Regions from separate parts of the Cytobacillus kochii genome, predicted to be linked through region 3. Evidence: a T-box and tRNA genes for the amino acid it is inferred to sense, from the RefSeq annotation. Region 3 holds a T-box; the other regions hold tRNA genes.
What was found. The T-box of region 3 lies ahead of argS (arginine--tRNA ligase). A T-box ahead of a tRNA ligase gene usually reads a tRNA of that ligase, here a tRNA-Arg.

Region 1 (6,703 bases), 1.4 Mb from region 3:
TGGAGCCAGCCGCCTAAGGTGGGACAGATGATTGGGGTGAAGTCGTAACAAGGTAGCCGTATCGGAAGGTGCGGCTGGATCACCTCCTTTCTAAGGAATATACGGAATTAACTTGATGTTGGACTGTTCGTTCAGTTTTGAGAGTATAATCTCTCGATTCAATCGTTCTTTGAAAACTAGATAATGTAATGAAGAAGATTACCGAGTAATCGCCACCTTAGTTATTTTTTCTCTCTATTATTATAGATTGATTTAAGATACTAAACTTTTTTTAATAAACACAACCGTGAGGGTTGTGAGAAGCAAGTAGTTCAAGGAAGCGAGCGAGGAAACACCGGAGTGTGCGTCTTGTGCACATGAGGATGTTGACGAGTGAACTGACGCCGAAATGCGTAGCTTATCGCAAGCCGAACAATGGTTAAGTTAATAAGGGCGCACGGTGAATGCCTTGGCACTAGGAGCCGATGAAGGACGGGACTAACACCGATATGCTTCGGGGAGCTGTAAGTAAGCTTTGATCCGGAGATTTCCGAATGGGGAAACCCCCTATCCGTTATGGGATAGGATCCATACCTGAATACATAGGGTATGGAAGGCAGACCCGGGGAACTGAAACATCTAAGTACCCGGAGGAAGAGAAAGCAAACGCGATTCCCTGAGTAGCGGCGAGCGAAACGGGATTAGCCCAAACCAAGAGGCTTGCCTCTTGGGGTTGTAGGACATTCTATACGGAGTTACAAAGGAACGAGATAGACGAAGAGGTCTGGAAAGGCCCGCCATAGGAGGTAAAAGCCCTGTAGTTGAAACTTCGTTCCCTCCAGAGTGGATCCTGAGTACGGCGGGACACGAGAAATCCCGTCGGAAGCAGGGAGGACCATCTCCCAAGGCTAAATACTCCCTAGTGACCGATAGTGAACCAGTACCGTGAGGGAAAGGTGAAAAGCACCCCGGAAGGGGAGTGAAAGAGATCCTGAAACCGTGTGCCTACAAGTAGTTAGAGCCCGTTAATGGGTGATAGCGTGCCTTTTGTAGAATGAACCGGCGAGTTACGATTACATGCGAGGTTAAGTTGGACAGACGGAGCCGTAGCGAAAGCGAGTCTGAATAGGGCGAATGAGTATGTGGTCGTAGACCCGAAACCAGGTGATCTACCCATGTCCAGGGTGAAGTCCAGGTAACACTGGATGGAGGCCCGAACCCACGTACGTTGAAAAGTGCGGGGATGAGGTGTGGGTAGCGGAGAAATTCCAATCGAACTTGGAGATAGCTGGTTCTCTCCGAAATAGCTTTAGGGCTAGCCTCATGCGTAAGAATCTTGGAGGTAGAGCACTGTTTGGACTAGGGGCCCTCATCGGGTTACCGAATTCAGACAAACTCCGAATGCCAAAGATTTATCCATGGGAGTCAGACTGCGAGTGATAAGATCCGTAGTCAAGAGGGAAACAGCCCAGACCACCAGCTAAGGTCCCAAAGTATACGTTAAGTGGAAAAGGATGTGGAGTTGCTTAGACAACCAGGATGTTGGCTTAGAAGCAGCCACCATTTAAAGAGTGCGTAATAGCTCACTGGTCGAGTGACTCCGCGCCGAAAATGTACCGGGGCTAAACGTATCACCGAAGCTGTGGATTGAACATCGTTGATGTTCAGTGGTAGGAGAGCGTTCTAAGGGCGTTGAAGCTAGACCGTAAGGACTGGTGGAGCGCTTAGAAGTGAGAATGCCGGTATGAGTAGCGAAAGATGGGTGAGAATCCCATCCACCGAATGCCTAAGGTTTCCTGAGGAAGGCTCGTCCGCTCAGGGTTAGTCGGGACCTAAGCCGAGGCTGAAAAGCGTAGGCGATGGACAACAGGTTGATATTCCTGTACCACCGTATTCTGTTTGAGTGATGGGGGGACGCAGGAGGATAGGGTAAGCGCACGATTGGATGTGCGTCTAAGCAGTTAGAGGGACCATGAGGCAAATCCCATGGTCATATACCTTGAGCTGTGATAGCGAGGGAAATTTAGTACCGAAGTTCTTGATTCCACACTGCCAAGAAAAGCCTCTAGCGAGGAATAAGGTGCCCGTACCGCAAACCGACACAGGTAGGCGAGGAGAGAATCCTAAGGTGAGCGAGAGAACTCTCGTTAAGGAACTCGGCAAAATGACCCCGTAACTTCGGGAGAAGGGGTGCTCATTAGGGTGTTAAAGCCTTGATGAGCCGCAGTGAATAGGCCCAGGCGACTGTTTAGCAAAAACACAGGTCTCTGCGAAGCCGCAAGGCGAAGTATAGGGGCTGACGCCTGCCCGGTGCTGGAAGGTTAAGAGGAGAGGTTAGCTCACGCGAAGCTTTGAATCGAAGCCCCAGTAAACGGCGGCCGTAACTATAACGGTCCTAAGGTAGCGAAATTCCTTGTCGGGTAAGTTCCGACCCGCACGAAAGGCGTAACGATCTGGGCACTGTCTCAACGAGAGACTCGGTGAAATTATAGTACCTGTGAAGATGCAGGTTACCCGCGACAGGACGGAAAGACCCCGTGGAGCTTTACTGTAGCCTGATATTGAATTTTGGTACAGCTTGTACAGGATAGGTAGGAGCCTTAGAAGCCGGAGCGCTAGCTTCGGTGGAGGCGTCGGTGGGATACTACCCTGGCTGTATTGAAATTCTAACCCACATCCCTTATCGGGATGGGAGACAGTGTCAGGTGGGCAGTTTGACTGGGGCGGTCGCCTCCTAAAGAGTAACGGAGGCGCCCAAAGGTTCCCTCAGAATGGTTGGAAATCATTCGTAGAGTGTAAAGGCACAAGGGAGCTTGACTGCGAGACCTACAAGTCGAGCAGGGACGAAAGTCGGGCTTAGTGATCCGGTGGTTCCGCATGGAAGGGCCATCGCTCAACGGATAAAAGCTACCCCGGGGATAACAGGCTTATCTCCCCCAAGAGTCCACATCGACGGGGAGGTTTGGCACCTCGATGTCGGCTCATCGCATCCTGGGGCTGTAGTCGGTCCCAAGGGTTGGGCTGTTCGCCCATTAAAGCGGTACGCGAGCTGGGTTCAGAACGTCGTGAGACAGTTCGGTCCCTATCCGTCGTGGGCGCAGGAAATTTGAGAGGAGCTGTCCTTAGTACGAGAGGACCGGGATGGACGCACCGCTGGTGTACCAGTTGTCTTGCCAAAGGCATCGCTGGGTAGCTATGTGCGGAAGGGATAAGTGCTGAAAGCATCTAAGCATGAAGCCCCCCTCGAGATGAGATTTCCCATAGCGCAAGCTAGTAAGATCCCTGAAAGATGATCAGGTTGATAGGTTAGAGGTGGAAGTGTGGCGACACATGCAGCTGACTAATACTAATCGATCGAGGACTTAACCAATTCGAAATGCGGAGGCGCCTTGCACAGGTGCGACAAGCATAAGACGGATTTGACAGGAGGTTGTTCTTTAACCTCATGACAAATTTGACTTATGACCTCGAGCACCTAGGCGCCGCAGCTGGACAGCACTACGTAAGTAGTAGCCTACAGCACGCATTCAGGCGATTACTCAATAAATATCTTCTTCAACATTACCTAGTTTTCAGAGAATGATTTAAAATTTCTCTTGAAATTTTCATAAAAGACGTTATAATAATAAATGTCTTTAAAAAGTCCGGTGGCGATAGCGAGAAGGTCACACCCGTTCCCATACCGAACACGGAAGTTAAGCTTCTCAGCGCCGATGGTAGTTAGGGGCTGTCCCCTTGTGAGAGTAGGACGTTGCCGGGCATACATATTGGAGGATTAGCTCAGCTGGGAGAGCATCTGCCTTACAAGCAGAGGGTCGGCGGTTCGATCCCGTCATCCTCCACCATTTTTTGTGTGTATTTGCCGGCCTAGCTCAATTGGTAGAGCAACTGACTTGTAATCAGTAGGTTGGGGGTTCAAGTCCTCTGGCCGGCACCACTCGTGCTTTGTACGAGCCATTAGCTCAGTTGGTAGAGCATCTGACTTTTAATCAGAGGGTCGAAGGTTCGAGTCCTTCATGGCTCACCATTTGATCATCTTAATATGCGGGTGTGGCGGAATTGGCAGACGCACCAGACTTAGGATCTGGCGCCGCAAGGCGTGGGGGTTCGACTCCCTTCACCCGCACCATTTTTCATTTTAAATATTTGCGGAAGTAGTTCAGTGGTAGAACATCACCTTGCCAAGGTGAGGGTCGCGGGTTCGAATCCCGTCTTCCGCTCCAATATGTGCCGGGGTGGCGGAACTGGCAGACGCACAGGACTTAAAATCCTGCGGTAGGTGACTACCGTACCGGTTCGATTCCGGTCCTCGGCACCATTCTTTTAAAATTAAGCGCCCGTAGCTCAATTGGATAGAGCGTTTGACTACGGATCAAAAGGTTAGGGGTTCGACTCCTCTCGGGCGCGTTATGTTTCGGGAAGTAGCTCAGCTTGGTAGAGCACTTGGTTTGGGACCAAGGGGTCGCAGGTTCGAATCCTGTCTTCCCGACCACTAGATATACATATTTATTTTAGGGGCCTTAGCTCAGCTGGGAGAGCGCCTGCTTTGCACGCAGGAGGTCAGCGGTTCGATCCCGCTAGGCTCCACCAATTAATTTTATACAATATATTCTATGGCGGTGTAGCTCAGCTGGCTAGAGCGTACGGTTCATACCCGTGAGGTCGGGGGTTCGATCCCCTCCGCCGCTACCATAGATAGAATGATGGACCTTTAGCTCAGCTGGTTAGAGCAGACGGCTCATAACCGTCCGGTCGTAGGTTCGAGTCCTACAAGGTCCACCATTATTCGGAGGAATACCCAAGTCTGGCTGAAGGGATCGGTCTTGAAAACCGACAGGGGTGTTAAAGCCCGCGGGGGTTCGAATCCCTCTTCCTCCGCCATTCATATTATTATCGCGGGGTGGAGCAGTCCGGTAGCTCGTCGGGCTCATAACCCGAAGGTCGCAGGTTCAAATCCTGCCCCCGCAATCTGGTCCGGTAGTTCAGTTGGTTAGAATGCCTGCCTGTCACGCAGGAGGTCGCGGGTTCGAGTCCCGTCCGGACCGCCATTTACATATTTATTATTTTGGCTCAGTAGCTCAGTCGGTAGAGCAAAGGACTGAAAATCCTTGTGTCGGCGGTTCGATTCCGTCCTGAGCCATCTTTTATGGCGGTTGTGGCGAAGTGGTTAACGCATCGGATTGTGGTTCCGACATTCGTGGGTTCGATTCCCATCAGCCGCCCCATTGCGGGTGTAGTTTAGTGGTAAAACCTCAGCCTTCCAAGCTGATGATGAGGGTTCGATTCCCTTCACCCGCTTAAATAGGGGCCTATAGCTCAGCTGGTTAGAGCGCACGCCTGATAAGCGTGAGGTCGATGGTTCGAGTCCATTTAGGCCCACCATTTATATTATTCCGCAGTAGCTCAGTGGTAGAGCATTCGGCTGTTAACCGAACGGTCGTAGGTTCGAATCCTACCTGCGGAGCCATATGGAGAAGTACTCAAGTGGCTGAAGAGGCGCCCCTGCTAAGGGTGTAGGTCGGGCAACCGGCGCGAGGGTTCAAATCCCTCCTTCTCCGCCAGTTGGCCCCTTGGTCAAGCGGTTAAGACACCGCCCTTTCACGGCGGTAACACGGGTTCGAATCCCGTAGGGGTCATAAAAAAGAAGCTGTCAACTTATGTTGACAGCTTCTTTTTTATGTGGCTAACACTTTTGGATGTTATATTATCTGTCATTAGATGTCGAAATAATTTGAAAATTAACAAGGGATTTTTATACTTAAGACGAATTAATTAAGAAAGAGTAATGTAATACAAGGAGTGGAATGAATTAGAATGAATACAACTGCATACCCCACTGAATTCGAAATGCACTTGTTTCATGAAGGAAGCTTATTTAAGGCATACGAACTGTTTGGATCACACCGTCATAAAGAAGGAGATAATTGGGTTACTTGCTTTACTATCTATGCTCCACATGCCTACTCAATATCATTAGTTGGCTCTTTTAATCATTGGAATGGCGAAGGTTTTTCATTGGAAAAAGTAAATAATGAGGGGATATGGACAATTCAGCTAGATGGAGATTTAACAGGAGAAATTTATAAATATGCAATTAAGAACAAGGATGAACAAACTTTTTTAAAGGCTGATCCTTTTGCTTTTTGTTCAGAATTACGACCCAGAACTGCTTCGATTGTCTATTCTTTAGAAGATTACAAATGGAAGGACCAAGGCTGGCAAAAGGAAAAACAACAAAGGAAAGCATTTTCAGAACCTATGATGATATATGAGATGCATCTAGGTACATGGAAAAAGAGGAATGGCCTTTTATTGACATACAGTGAACTAGCAGAAGAAATCATTCCTTACGTAAAGGAGCATGGTTTTACACATATTGAATTGATGCCTATAATTGAACACCCTTATGATCGTTCATGGGGGTATCAAGGAACAGGCTATTATTCGGCTACGAGTAGATATGGTGAACCAAAAGATTTAATGTTTTTTATCGATCAATGCCATCAAAATAATATTGGTGTTATTTTAGATTGGGTACCAGGACATTTCTGTAAAGATCAACATGGGCTATATTGTTTAGATGGTGAATATGTTTATGAATACGAAACAGAAGCTGATAGGGAAAATTTTGTTTGGGGTACAGCTAATTTTAATTTAAGTAAAACAGAGGTTCATAGTTTCCTCATATCCAATGCTATTTTTTGGATGGAAAAATACCATGTCG
Region 2 (6,703 bases), 1.2 Mb from region 3:
AAAGATGATCAGGTTGATAGGTTAGAGGTGGAAGTGTGGCGACACATGCAGCTGACTAATACTAATCGATCGAGGACTTAACCAAAACGAAAAGCGAAAGCGCCTTGCACAGGTGCGACAAGCATAAGACGGATTTGACAGGAGGTTGTTCTTTAACCTCATGACAAATTTGACTTATGACCTCGAGCACCTAGGCGCTGTAGCTGGACAATTCGAAATGCGGGCGGCTACTAGGCGCCGCAGCTGGACAGCACTACGTAAGTAGTATCCTACAGCACGCATTCAGGCGATTACTCAATAAATATCTTCTTCAACATTACCTAGTTTTGAGGGAACGATTCCCTTACAATTTCATAGTCCGGTGGCGATAGCGAGAAGGTCACACCCGTTCCCATACCGAACACGGAAGTTAAGCTTCTCAGCGCCGATGGTAGTTAGGGGCTGTCCCCTTGTGAGAGTAGGACGCTGCCGGGCAAACTACCCCATTTTTTGGGGTTATTTTTTGGCCCCTTGGTCAAGCGGTTAAGACACCGCCCTTTCACGGCGGTAACACGGGTTCGAATCCCGTAGGGGTCACCATTTTGGAGGATTAGCTCAGCTGGGAGAGCATCTGCCTTACAAGCAGAGGGTCGGCGGTTCGATCCCGTCATCCTCCACCATTTTTTTTGTATATTTGCCGGCCTAGCTCAATTGGTAGAGCAACTGACTTGTAATCAGTAGGTTGGGGGTTCAAGTCCTCTGGCCGGCACCACTCGTGCTTTGTACGAGCCATTAGCTCAGTTGGTAGAGCATCTGACTTTTAATCAGAGGGTCGAAGGTTCGAGTCCTTCATGGCTCACCATTTAAATTTGCGGGTGTGGCGGAATTGGCAGACGCACCAGACTTAGGATCTGGCGCCGCAAGGCGTGGGGGTTCGACTCCCTTCACCCGCATTAGTTTTATAATGAATAGTTGCGGAAGTAGTTCAGTGGTAGAACATCACCTTGCCAAGGTGAGGGTCGCGGGTTCGAATCCCGTCTTCCGCTCCAGATGCGCCCGTAGCTCAATTGGATAGAGCGTTTGACTACGGATCAAAAGGTTAGGGGTTCGACTCCTCTCGGGCGCGTTTTATTTCGGGAAGTAGCTCAGCTTGGTAGAGCACTTGGTTTGGGACCAAGGGGTCGCAGGTTCGAATCCTGTCTTCCCGACCACGAATACTTTTTAGGGGCCTTAGCTCAGCTGGGAGAGCGCCTGCTTTGCACGCAGGAGGTCAGCGGTTCGATCCCGCTAGGCTCCACCAATTTAATTTTTATAAAATATATTTTATGGCGGTGTAGCTCAGCTGGCTAGAGCGTACGGTTCATACCCGTGAGGTCGGGGGTTCGATCCCCTCCGCCGCTATTGCTTTTTTATTAATGGAGGAATACCCAAGTCTGGCTGAAGGGATCGGTCTTGAAAACCGACAGGGGTGTTAAAGCCCGCGGGGGTTCGAATCCCTCTTCCTCCGCCATTAATATTTATTATCGCGGGGTGGAGCAGTCCGGTAGCTCGTCGGGCTCATAACCCGAAGGTCGCAGGTTCAAATCCTGCCCCCGCAATCTGGTCCGGTAGTTCAGTTGGTTAGAATGCCTGCCTGTCACGCAGGAGGTCGCGGGTTCGAGTCCCGTCCGGACCGCCATTTACATATTTATTATTTTGGCTCAGTAGCTCAGTCGGTAGAGCAAAGGACTGAAAATCCTTGTGTCGGCGGTTCGATTCCGTCCTGAGCCACCATTTATTCTTTTTTGGAGGGGTAGCGAAGTGGCTAAACGCGGCGGACTGTAAATCCGCTCCTTCGGGTTCGGCAGTTCGAATCTGCCCCCCTCCACCATCTAGGGGTATAGTTTAATGGTAAAACGAAGGTCTCCAAAACCTTTGATGTGGGTTCAATTCCTACTACCCCTGCCAATAATGGCGATTGTGGCGAAGTGGTTAACGCATCGGATTGTGGTTCCGACATTCGTGGGTTCGATTCCCATCAGTCGCCCCATTTTTCAATTTACTTATTGGGCTATAGCCAAGTGGTAAGGCAACGGATTTTGATTCCGTCATTCGCAGGTTCGAACCCTGCTAGCCCAGTTTTATGGCAGCATAGCCAAGTGGTAAGGCAGAGGTCTGCAAAACCTTTATCCCCGGTTCAAATCCGGGTGTTGCCTTTATGCCGGTGTGGCGGAATTGGCAGACGCGCACGACTCAAAATCGTGTTCCTTCGGGAGTGTCGGTTCGACCCCGACCACCGGTATGTTGAAGTTCTTAAATGCGGGTGTAGTTTAGTGGTAAAACCTCAGCCTTCCAAGCTGATGATGAGGGTTCGATTCCCTTCACCCGCTTAAATAGGGGCCTATAGCTCAGCTGGTTAGAGCGCACGCCTGATAAGCGTGAGGTCGATGGTTCGAGTCCATTTAGGCCCACCATTTATATTATTCCGCAGTAGCTCAGTGGTAGAGCATTCGGCTGTTAACCGAACGGTCGTAGGTTCGAATCCTACCTGCGGAGCCATACATATTTTAGTTTGCGCCTTTAGCTCAGCTGGATAGAGCAACAGCCTTCTAAGCTGTGGGTCAGAGGTTCGAATCCTCTAAGGCGCGTCAAAGCTCTTAAATCTTCTATAAGGTTTATGAGCTTTTTTTGTATGATTAATTTTAAATTAAGCTTCTAGGCATCTAGTTGAAAGCTTTGTAGAAAAGTAAAAAAAAGCTTCCATAAATGGAAGCCAAAAAGGGGGATTTACACTTGTAATAGAAGTTTCTCCTAATAAATCTTTTTATATACCTATATTTTCTTTATTTTACATATTTCTCTCATTAACAAATTATTTCACTTTTCTAACACATATTATTAGTAAAATAGATGAGAAAGATTAGATGTTTAAGAAAGAGGGGCTTTTTATGAAGAAGTGGATATCAACGTTTTCTGTAATCATGATTATTTTTCTTGCTGCTTGTGGAAATGCGGGGAATGATGCAAACTCTAGTGGTGGCGAAGGATCAGTTCCTGCTGCAATCGATGCCAGTATCTCGATACCAAGTCAGATTAAAAGGAACGAAGAAGTACGCTTAGAAGTTACTGTTACTCAGGGAGACGAGTCTGTGGAAGATGCAGATGAAGTAAAATTTGAATTGTGGGAAGATGGGAAAAAGGATAATAGTGAATTAATAGAAGCAGAACACGAGAATGATGGAAAGTATGTTGCATCCTATACATTTGAAAAAGATGCTATCTATCATATTCAGTCACATGTCACCGCAAGAAGTATGCACACTATGCCTAAAGTTAAAGTGGCGGTAGGCAGTGCTGAAATAGATAGCGAAGAAGAAAATCAAGGCCATAGCACACATGAGCATGATGGAAATGTAGCGATACATATAAGTCCTACTGCTGATATTAAGACGAATGAGGAAACTCCATTTGATATTCATATTACGAAAGAAGAACAAGGACTTGAAGAGGCTAATGTGAGGTTAGAAATCGTTCAAACGATTGATGAACATCAGGTGGCTTGGGTAGATGCAGTAGAGGAAACTAGTGGGATGTATACAGCAACACATGCATTTACTGATAATGGAACATACAAGATTGTCGTTCATGTTGAAAATGATGAAGGATTACATGAACATAGTGAATTTGAGGTCATAGTAAATTAACAGTAAAAGAAAGATATTTGCATATGCAAATATCTTTTTTATCTTATTTAATAATGTACTTTTGTTACGCAAGTGAAGTTGCCTTTAATATTGATGAATTTTATACTAATCATAATCAAACTTTCACACTATAAAGAAGAAGCCCTTTATAATAGAAGTAAGTAATTGAAATCAGGAGAGAATAACTAATGACAAATACTCATTTATTTTTTAATACAAGCATTGGTAAACAGAAACCTAATAGTATAAGGAATAAAGAACAAGTGTGTCCGTTCTGTCAGAGAGAACAATTGACGAACATTATTGCGGAGGATGGTCCAATCATTTGGTTGGAGAATAAATATCCCGTATTAGAAAATGCTCATCAAACGGTCTTAATCGAGACAGCTGAGTGTGACACGGAACTTTCACAGTATGATGACAACCATTTAGTCAGATTGATTACATTTGGTTTAGACAAGTGGTTAAGTATGGAGAAAAGTGATAAATACAAATCTGTGATTTTTTTCAAGAATCATGGGCCGCATTCAGGTGGAAGCATTGCTCATCCTCATATGCAAATTGTTGGTTTATATGATGTCGTGTATCAAAATAAGGTGCAGGCTGACGATTTTGTAGGAGAATTGATTGATCAACATGGTGATACTGAATTTTCTTTATCGAATAAACCTCGTATTGGTTTTTATGAATTTAATGTTAAATTAGGACAGAAAAAGGATATTGCAGCGTTTGCTAAATATATTCAAATGGCAACCAAATATATTCTGAGGGATTTTCCTTTTACATGTAACAGCTATAATCTATTTTTTTATCATTTCGAGAATGAAATATATGCAAAAATCGTCCCTCGATATGTAACAAGCCCTCTTTTTATCGGATATTTCTTGCCACAAGTACCTAATAACATCATGTGGATGGTAAAGGATATTCAAAGTAAATATGTACAATTATAATATGCATTTTTCTTTGTTACAAAAAAGAAATATACGTAGCTGTTGTGATTTTCATTTAAAAAAAATATAATGAAGTATTGTACACAGATTATTTTTAATGAAGAGCCTTTGTTTCATAAGGAGATTGATTAATGACTTCTAAACGAACGACAACATCGAGAATTGATTATACTTTAGTTCTTATTTTATTTTTATTGTTTTTAGTGAGCTGTATTTCTATATATAGTGCACAAACGACTGAACAATACGGTGAGAATTTTTTACTTAAACAAATTGTATGGTATGTAGTGGGAATAGGGATTATACTAGCAGTCATTACTTTAGATGCTGAGCAATTAAAGAAAATTTCTTGGTATGCTTACGGTTTTGGACTATTGCTACTTGGATTTCTTGTTGTCGCACCTGAAAGTATTGCTCCTGTAATTAATGGAGCTAAATCATGGATACGGTTGCCTGGTCTTGGACAAATACAGCCCGCTGAGTTAGTAAAGGTTTTTCTCATATTAGCTCTAGCCAGGGTCATCGATGACCATCATCAAAAGACACAATTAAAAACTGTGAAAACAGATTTTTTCCTATTATTTAAAATGCTAATTGTTACTGGCTTCCCTTTGTTGCTCATCATGCAACAACCAGATTTGGGGACTTCCTTGGTAATTTTAGCGATTTTGCTCGGAATGGTTTTTATCTCAGGTATCACTTGGAAAATACTCGCGCCTATTGTAAGTGTAGGTGTAACTTTAGTTGTTGGTATTTTTTATTTTGTATTGTGGCATCCAGAGTTGTTGGAAAAATATTTGGGCGTGAAGGAATACCAATTGGGGCGAATTTATTCTTGGATCGATCCTTATAATTATCAAAGTTCTACAGGTTTTCAACTAACGCGCTCCTTACTTGCCATCGGTTCTGGTGAGACAACAGGAAAGGGCTACGGCACAAGGGAAGTTTACTTACCAGAAAGTCACACAGACTTTATTTTTAGTATCATAGGAGAAGAGTTCGGTTTTATTGGGGCAAGTGTGGTTGTTAGTTTATTTTTCTTATTGATTTATCATTTAACTAAAATAGGCATCAGTACAAGAACGCCATTCTATACATATGTTTGTGTAGGGGTAATTAGTTTAATAACTTTCCATGTCTTTCAAAATATCGGAATGACAATTGGTGTTTTACCGATTACAGGAATCCCACTACCGTTCATTAGTTATGGAGGAAGCTCACTAATGGGTAATATGCTTGCCATGGGACTAATTTTTTCAATTGGCTTTCATAGTAAACGGTATATGTTTTCCAGATCTTCCTAAGAAAAAGAAACCCGAGAATTTAAAATTCTCGGGTTAATGCTGTTAGATAGATGCACCAGTATCCAGTATGATCACCTTCGGATCAACTTTAATATTTAAGTCAGGATATCCCTCTTTCCATTCTTTATAATCAAAATTCCTTATTTTTGTGCTATAAACCTTACCTAGTCCGATTGGGTCGGCATCATCTTCTTGAAAAGACTTAATAAGCGCTGAACATTCATTTTTTATTTTTTTATTGATAAAATTCGTTATCTCTTTTATTTTTTTATCATCGATATTATTTCCGGAATATTCTTTTATATTACCTTGGACTTTAATTTTGATAGTGATGTTTGTTGGATCTTTTTTATCTAATTTATATTTATGATTGGAATGTATACTTTTAATAGCCACTTTTTCACCATCCGGCAAGTCGATAGAGAAGTCACCTCTACTATAACGATCAACGAGTAATTTAAAATAAAATAATTTATCACTTGGGAGAATTTTATATGCAGCATGATCTTTAAATAATGATATGCCCGCTAGTTCGATTTCCTGTTCATTGATTTTTTTGATATGTGGTAAGAAGATATCCTTCCCTTCCTGATAAAAATCTCTCATAAATAAGGTTAAGTTCGTTTTAGGTAAATCTCCATAGTCAATATTATGTTCAATTAAGTCAGAAATAAAGGTTCCATTTCCTTGTGGGCCATATTCTCCTTTTAAAATTTCCTCCGTACTACTATCAGTAGTTGCGAAGTAGATTCGTTTGCCAATGGAAGCATCTCGTTGATAGGCG
Region 3 (6,703 bases):
AAATAAAAAAGAAGCGATTGCGAATAGACTGAAAAACTATTAGTCTATTTCGCTCGCTTCTTTTTTTTATTTCTATTGTACTTAGCCTAGATAGGCATTAAGCATCCAAATATGTTTGTCTAAAGAGTTGATTAAGCCAACTGCATAATCTTCAACTGCTGGTTCCTCTTCTTCATCCGCTAGCTTCGTAATCTCTTTTAATTCAGCACGTAACTGTTGATAATCACTGATCAAGTTCTCAACCATTTTTTCTGCTGATTTTTCATCAAGGTTTTCTTTTAGTGTAGCTACCTCAAGATATTCTTTCATTGACGCAACTGGTTTGCCACCGATTGTAAGAATGCGTTCAGCTATTTCATCGACTACCTCAGCTGCCTCATTATATAACTCTTCAAATTTTTCATGTAGTGTAAAAAAGTGTGGACCTGTCACATACCAGTGGTAGCGATGTAACTTCGTATAAAGTAGGCTCCAGTTAGCAACTTGTGTATTTAGGGCAGCGTTTAATTTCGTATCTAATGTAATCATTATTTAGTCATCTCCTCAAGAATGTTTTGTCTTAATTACATTATAACTGATTTAAAATTAAAATCAATACTTAATTATAATAATTATAATTAAGTAATTAATTTAATCTATTTTTGATATAGTGTGTTGTAATGAAGAGAATAATAATGAATATAGCCATATAAATGGTCAAAGATGTAAAGTGGTCTTTTATGAAAGGTACAGCTTTATTGCCTAATTGATGGATGAGAAAAGCTTCAAAATAAAACCTTGCGCCCCTTCCAATCGTCGCCCATAATATAACGGTCTGTATATTCATTTTTGAGATACCAGATAAAATCGTAAATATTTTAAACGGTAATGGTGTAAAGGCAGATATCAGAATGGCCAATGGACCAAGTTTTTTAAAGTAAAGTTCTACTTTCATAATTTGTTGCTCTTTAAAAAGTGCTCGTAGGACAGGCCTGCCAACTCGTAAGCCGATATACCAGCCAAAGATTGCACCGACAACAGAAGCGAAAGTAGTGAGAAAAGCGTACCAATACACGTGCTCACTATCTGCTAGTCCCATTGGAATCAAAAGTAAATCAGGAGGAATGGGGAAGAAAGAAGAGTCAGCGAACGAAACGAAAAACAGTCCAAACACACCATATTCCAATAACCATTCTTTAAGTAAATGTAAAATTTCTTGCATATATGAAAACCCCTTTTTAAGATTACATGGTTTGTCCTTTAGAAATTATATGTGCACTTTTTCTTTTCATTACTATGGGGTATGATGGGGATGGTTGTTTGCATAGAAAGGTGATGGAATTGTGGAATTGATATTGTTTTTTCTACTAGGTGCCTTAATCAGTGTGTTGTCAGGTTTTTTTGGCATCGGTGGAGGGTTTATATTAACACCATTATTAATGCTCATTGGACTTGCCCCTATTGAGGCAATTGCGACAAGTTTGTTATTTACAATTGGGAGTTCATCTTCTGGGATTATCGGTCATATAAAATTAAAAAATATTAATTGGAAAGCAGGGATTATTTTAGGGGTGAGTGGGATCATTGCTACCCAAATTGCCCATCCTTTTGTTGTCTTTTTAGATGCTCATCAGTTAGATGAATGGGCGATTCCTGTTATGTATATTGTGTTGCTTTCTTTCTTTTCTGTTCAAATGTTTAAGAAGAAAAATACGCAGCAAGGAGTGAGCGGGTTAGTTCAACCTTCCATATTAAAAATGGTCTTAATCGGCTTGTTTGCAGGGTTTGTCTCCACTTCTTTAGGTGTAGGTGGAGGGTTTATTATTGTACCAATGTCGATCGCCTTTCTAGGTATGTTACCTAAGAAGGCGGTAGGAACGAGCTTATTTGCAGTCCTATTTATTGTTTCAGCAGGTTTCTTATCCTACGCATTCACTGTAGAAATTAATTATTTTATGGGAATATTCTTACTTGTTGGTGGGCTTCTAGGTTCTCAATTCGGAGCTAGATCAACCGATGTTTTTGAAAACAAAGAAATTACTACATTACTAGCATTTCTATACTTAACGACGATTTTGAGTGTGGCACTTAAGGCATTTGAACAAAATATTTTGGGATTAATCATCGTTGTCCTTTATCTTCTCTACTTTTTCACTGTTCTAGGGAAAAGACATATTGCTCATTGGCGAGAAGAAAAAGGGTACTCTTAAACAGGGACATACAGGGTAGGCTTTGGTTTAGTGTGAATAAGAAATATGACGAAGTAAGCCTGTTTTCAGCTCTTTCCTGATAGATCGCATTTTTCAATAGGCTACATATTGTAGCCGCACTATTTTTGGTGGTAACTAACTGTGTACTTTTGCTTCATTCAATCAAATAGCTCCCAATTGGCTAAAGAGGGAGCTGGTGTGCAAGGTGAAATTACATCTCCTGAGGTGCCTTCATACCAAGTAAATGCAGACCGTCAGTTAAGATGATTGTTACTGCTTTGACAAGACCGAGTCTCGAAGATAAATGTTCATCTTTATGAAGTATTTTTTCGTTAGCGTAGTATTTGTTAAAGCTTTGCGCTAGACTAATTAAATATTTGGCAATGATGGACGGTGCTGATTTTTCATGGGCAAGGACGAGCTTATCTGGATAAAGGGATAAAAGTTTAGCTACTTGCCAAGCGTATTCACTTGATAAACCTTCTATTTTATAAGTCTTTTGCTGACTTTTGTGTAAAATAGATTGCGCTCTAGCTTGTGTATACTGTACATACGGACCGGTTTCCCCTTCGAATGTTAACATGTCTTCTAAAGAAAATTCTATTTGTTTCATTCGTTCATTCTTTAAATCATGAAAAATAATTGCTCCTACACCAACAGCTTTAGCTACCTCATCTTTGTTTTTTAGATGAGGATTTTTTTGTTCAATATTTTCTGAAGCTAATTGTATGGCATCTTGTAGTACTTCCTCCAATAATATGACACGACCTTTTCTTGTCGACATCTTCTTACCTTCTTGTAAATACAACCCAAATGGGATGTGATGGATATGTGTCGCCCAGGAATGCCCCATTTTAGATAATACGGCTTTGACTTGTTGGAAGTGGATGGACTGCTCTGGACCAACGATATAGAGAGCCTCGTCAAATTGGTATGTTTGTTTACGATAAATGGCCGCCGTAATATCGCGTGTAGCATATAGAGTCGCTCCATCTGATTTCTTAATTAAGCAAGGAGGTAGATTTTCATCTGATAAGGGTACGATTTCTGCTCCATCAGAGGTGCATAGCAAGTCAGATTGTTGCAGTGTATCGACAATCGCGTTCATTTGATTGTTATAAAAGGCCTCCCCATGATTAGAGTCAAAAGAGACACCGAGCAGTTGATAGGTTTTCTCGAATTCTTTTAAAGATTCGTCTCTAAACCACGACCAAAGTTGCTTTGCCTCCGCATCATCAAGTTCAAGTTTTCTGAACCAAGCTCTTGCTTCTTCATGCAAGTGGGGATGTTCCTCAGCTTTCTCGTGAAATTTTACGTATAATTGGAGTAATTCCTTAATTGGCTCCTTCTTAATTAAAGCTTCACTTCCCCAATACTTATAGGCGGTAATGAGTTTGCCAAATTGTGTGCCCCAGTCGCCTAAATGATTAATCCTAACTGTATCATATCCATGCTTTTCTGCTATAAGTGCAAGGGAATGACCAATGACTGTCGAACGAAGATGCCCCATTGAGAATGGTTTGGCGATATTTGGGCTAGAGTAGTCTACTACGATTGTCTTACCTTTACCGCTTCCTGATTGTCCGTAATTCTCTCCTTGATGTAGTACGGCTTGAATAATGAGTTGACTGATTGCTTTTTTATTAAAAAATATATTTACATATGGCCCAATAGCTTCAACATGATCTATCCATTCATGAGTTAGCTTTCCTGTTAAGTCTTTTGCTAATAGATTTGGGTTTTCTTTATAAATCTTTGCTAGTGCAAAACATGGGAAGGAGAGGTCGCCATGTTCGGATGTTTTAGGCGTTTCTAACAAGCGACGAATCTCACCTTCACTTAAGGCGTTATCTATTGCAACTTGAATACTTGAACTGATGGTCTTTTTCATATCTATCACCTTTTTCACCTCCAAAAAATATAGAAAACATAAAAAAGCCCGTCTCTCATAATTTGAGAGACGAGCCTTAAACCCGCGGTACCACTCTAATTGTTCGTAACGAACCCCTTTACTACTTGCCTGTAACGGGGCGAACAACCGACATGACCTACTTGGATTCTGCCATGCTTCTATCGAAGTGCGCTTCAATGTGGCTTTTCTCGCAGGCTCTCACCATCCCTGCTTCGCTTTAGAATTCACCTACATCTACTCTCTTCGTCACTGAATTTCCGTTTGATTTTCCATTATTATACGCTAGATATTTAAAAAAGCAACCTTAAGATGCACGATAATATTTAGAGCTGTCTTGGAACATATAACTCTTTTGGTGAAATCTAATGCTAAAAATAAGCCCCATAGCCATCATATTGCCGATTAAGGAACTACCCCCATAACTAATAAAAGGAAGAGGAATACCTGTAATCGGTAATACTTGAATGGTCATCCCGATATTTTGAAATACATGGAACGTAATATAACTAATAACGCCCACGCAGACATAAGTATTAAATGGGTCATTGACTGATAAGGCAATTTTCGTTAAGTGGAAAATAAGTATAAAATATAAGCATATCACGACACTTGCTCCAATAAAGCCGTATTCTTCACCAATGACACTGAAAATAAAGTCTGTGTGAACATCGGGGATATAAACTTGTCTCTCATAAAAACCTTTACCACCCAATTCTCCCGAGCCGATAGCATGAAGAGAATTGTACAGTTGTAAGCCAGCTCCTTGTTTATGTGTATACGGATCTAACCAAGCATAAATCCGCATTAATTGGTAGTTATCCACTGATAGATACTTTAATAATGTTTCAGGAGCCCAAATAATGTAATAGATGATGGTTCCACCTACAGCTGCAACCGTTCCGTAAACAGGGAGGATAATTTTCCAAGTAATACCGGACACAAGTAGAATCCCCGTGAAAATAGCGATAATAACGAGCGCCGTACCCAAATCTTCTAAAATGATTAGTCCTAGCGGAACACAAGTAACGAGCCCAAGTTTAATAAACAGTATAAGGTCATTTTTTACCGTTTTCATGGTGTATTTTGCATAATGATCTACAATCACTTTACTTAGTGCGAGGATAAGAAATATTTTAAAGAACTCGGATGGCTGCAAAGAAGGTCCTGGCAGACCGTTGTACCAGAGCTTTGCACCTTTTACTTCATAGGCAAGGGACTCTGGTGCGATAAAAAGTCCTGCTTGAAGTATTGTGCCAATACCGAATAAGATCCAGGTCATTCGCTTTATCTGATCAGAATCAAAGTACATAATGGCTGCGATCACAATCATACCTATACTATAAAAGATTATTTGTTGTAGCACGAAGTTATCTGGATACTGTGCTGTTGTTTGCCCGCTATAAATAGCAGTGCAACTAATGATGCAGAACAAAAATAATATTAGGGCTAATGTCCAATCAAAGCGATCATTCTTTTTTTGTATACGATCCATATATAAACACCTATCTTTATTTTATACATTAAGGTCATGCTACGAACAGAAAAAAACCATTAGGAATCTTCTGCAAGGGAATATGTTTAAACGTATATATAGACGTACAGAATTGAAAAAGAGTTTCCTTATTTACAATATAAAATAAAAAAGTAATGTTAAGTTAAGTAGGAAATAAACATTGTGGCAATACCAAAATACGTAACAAGTGAGAAAATGTCATTTAATGTTGTGATAAGAGGCCCGGAAGCTATGGCTGGATCTATCCCGAATTTGTATAACAATAAAGGGATAGTGGCTCCCGAAAGTGTCCCGATAATTAAAGTTAGAAGTAGGGAAACTCCGACTACTAAGCCTAAATAAATATTTCCTTGCCAAAAAAATGCAATCAGCGCGATTAAAATACCACAAGTGACACCAATAATCACACCTACCCCTAACTCCCTAAGGATCAGTTTCGTAACCACTTTTTTATTTAAATCATTGGATACAAGTCCTCGGACAACTACTGCTAATGATTGCGTACCTGTGTTACCTGTCATACCAGAAATCATGGGCATGAAAAAGGCGAGGGCTACGACTTGCGATAAAGTAGCCTCATACCCGCTTATGATACTGCCTGAAATAATGCCGATGAATAATAAAAGAATGAGCCACGGTAACCTTCGATAAGCGGCGACGAAAGCTTTCGTATCAAAGTCAATTGCCTTACCCGAAGCGGATAGCTTTTCAATATCTTCATTCGCTTCTTGGACCACAACATCCATCAAGTCATCAACAGTGGCAATACCCATTAGCACATTTTCTTCATTCACAATTGGAATAGCAAGGAAATCATATTTTAAGACCATGTTTGCAACTTCTTCTTGGTCTGTCGTCACTGCAGCTGAGATGACCCGCTCATACATAATGTCTTGGATGACCTCGAGAGGCTCTGCGATTAGTAAGTCACGATGAGAGACAACCCCAACTAATTTTCTGTCTTGATCAATCACGTATAAATAATTAATCGTTTCAGCATATTCTGCAAAGGATTTTAACTTTTCTACTGCTTCTCGGACTGTGTAATAATCACGAATCCATACAAAACGGTTAGTCATTAAGCGCCCG

Region 1: it encodes a tRNA-Arg, which carries the amino acid that the T-box ahead of argS (arginine--tRNA ligase) is inferred to sense. The anticodon was not compared.
Region 2: it encodes a tRNA-Arg, which carries the amino acid that the T-box ahead of argS (arginine--tRNA ligase) is inferred to sense. The anticodon was not compared.

Annotation. Positions count from the first base shown of each region.
Region 1 covers NZ_CP085254.1:3,614,308-3,621,010, reverse strand. Annotated here, with positions in the region: rRNA gene LG276_RS18470 (16S ribosomal RNA) at 1-90, shown strand, start outside; rRNA gene LG276_RS18465 (23S ribosomal RNA) at 417-3,349, shown strand; rRNA gene rrf (5S ribosomal RNA) at 3,623-3,739, shown strand; tRNA gene LG276_RS18455 (tRNA-Val) at 3,749-3,824, shown strand; tRNA gene LG276_RS18450 (tRNA-Thr) at 3,841-3,916, shown strand; tRNA gene LG276_RS18445 (tRNA-Lys) at 3,931-4,006, shown strand; tRNA gene LG276_RS18440 (tRNA-Leu) at 4,024-4,108, shown strand; tRNA gene LG276_RS18435 (tRNA-Gly) at 4,128-4,202, shown strand; tRNA gene LG276_RS18430 (tRNA-Leu) at 4,209-4,297, shown strand; tRNA gene LG276_RS18425 (tRNA-Arg) at 4,313-4,386, shown strand; tRNA gene LG276_RS18420 (tRNA-Pro) at 4,395-4,471, shown strand; tRNA gene LG276_RS18415 (tRNA-Ala) at 4,494-4,569, shown strand; tRNA gene LG276_RS18410 (tRNA-Met) at 4,595-4,671, shown strand; tRNA gene LG276_RS18405 (tRNA-Ile) at 4,685-4,761, shown strand; tRNA gene LG276_RS18400 (tRNA-Ser) at 4,768-4,860, shown strand; tRNA gene LG276_RS18395 (tRNA-Met) at 4,874-4,947, shown strand; tRNA gene LG276_RS18390 (tRNA-Asp) at 4,951-5,027, shown strand; tRNA gene LG276_RS18385 (tRNA-Phe) at 5,047-5,119, shown strand; tRNA gene LG276_RS18380 (tRNA-His) at 5,129-5,204, shown strand; tRNA gene LG276_RS18375 (tRNA-Gly) at 5,207-5,277, shown strand; tRNA gene LG276_RS18370 (tRNA-Ile) at 5,285-5,361, shown strand; tRNA gene LG276_RS18365 (tRNA-Asn) at 5,372-5,446, shown strand; tRNA gene LG276_RS18360 (tRNA-Ser) at 5,450-5,540, shown strand; tRNA gene LG276_RS18355 (tRNA-Glu) at 5,544-5,615, shown strand; gene glgB (1,4-alpha-glucan branching enzyme) at 5,794-6,703, shown strand, end outside.
Region 2 covers NZ_CP085254.1:3,802,157-3,808,859, reverse strand. Annotated here, with positions in the region: rRNA gene LG276_RS19550 (23S ribosomal RNA) at 1-85, shown strand, start outside; rRNA gene rrf (5S ribosomal RNA) at 358-474, shown strand; tRNA gene LG276_RS19540 (tRNA-Glu) at 505-579, shown strand; tRNA gene LG276_RS19535 (tRNA-Val) at 584-659, shown strand; tRNA gene LG276_RS19530 (tRNA-Thr) at 676-751, shown strand; tRNA gene LG276_RS19525 (tRNA-Lys) at 766-841, shown strand; tRNA gene LG276_RS19520 (tRNA-Leu) at 851-932, shown strand; tRNA gene LG276_RS19515 (tRNA-Gly) at 954-1,028, shown strand; tRNA gene LG276_RS19510 (tRNA-Arg) at 1,032-1,105, shown strand; tRNA gene LG276_RS19505 (tRNA-Pro) at 1,114-1,190, shown strand; tRNA gene LG276_RS19500 (tRNA-Ala) at 1,204-1,279, shown strand; tRNA gene LG276_RS19495 (tRNA-Met) at 1,307-1,380, shown strand; tRNA gene LG276_RS19490 (tRNA-Ser) at 1,397-1,489, shown strand; tRNA gene LG276_RS19485 (tRNA-Met) at 1,504-1,577, shown strand; tRNA gene LG276_RS19480 (tRNA-Asp) at 1,581-1,657, shown strand; tRNA gene LG276_RS19475 (tRNA-Phe) at 1,677-1,752, shown strand; tRNA gene LG276_RS19470 (tRNA-Tyr) at 1,766-1,849, shown strand; tRNA gene LG276_RS19465 (tRNA-Trp) at 1,853-1,926, shown strand; tRNA gene LG276_RS19460 (tRNA-His) at 1,933-2,008, shown strand; tRNA gene LG276_RS19455 (tRNA-Gln) at 2,026-2,097, shown strand; tRNA gene LG276_RS19450 (tRNA-Cys) at 2,104-2,174, shown strand; tRNA gene LG276_RS19445 (tRNA-Leu) at 2,179-2,260, shown strand; tRNA gene LG276_RS19440 (tRNA-Gly) at 2,278-2,348, shown strand; tRNA gene LG276_RS19435 (tRNA-Ile) at 2,356-2,432, shown strand; tRNA gene LG276_RS19430 (tRNA-Asn) at 2,443-2,517, shown strand; tRNA gene LG276_RS19425 (tRNA-Arg) at 2,533-2,606, shown strand; gene LG276_RS19420 (FixH family protein) at 2,907-3,662, shown strand; gene LG276_RS19415 (DUF4931 domain-containing protein) at 3,851-4,615, shown strand; gene rodA (rod shape-determining protein RodA) at 4,747-5,919, shown strand; gene LG276_RS19405 (Ger(x)C family spore germination protein) at 5,962-6,703, opposite strand, start outside.
Region 3 covers NZ_CP085254.1:453,367-460,069, forward strand. Annotated here, with positions in the region: gene LG276_RS02510 (Dps family protein) at 82-528, opposite strand; gene LG276_RS02515 (YqaA family protein) at 626-1,201, opposite strand; gene LG276_RS02520 (sulfite exporter TauE/SafE family protein) at 1,323-2,189, shown strand; gene argS (arginine--tRNA ligase) at 2,401-4,086, opposite strand; T-box leader at 4,143-4,360, opposite strand; gene LG276_RS02530 (FtsW/RodA/SpoVE family cell cycle protein) at 4,406-5,593, opposite strand; gene mgtE (magnesium transporter) at 5,752-6,703, opposite strand, start outside.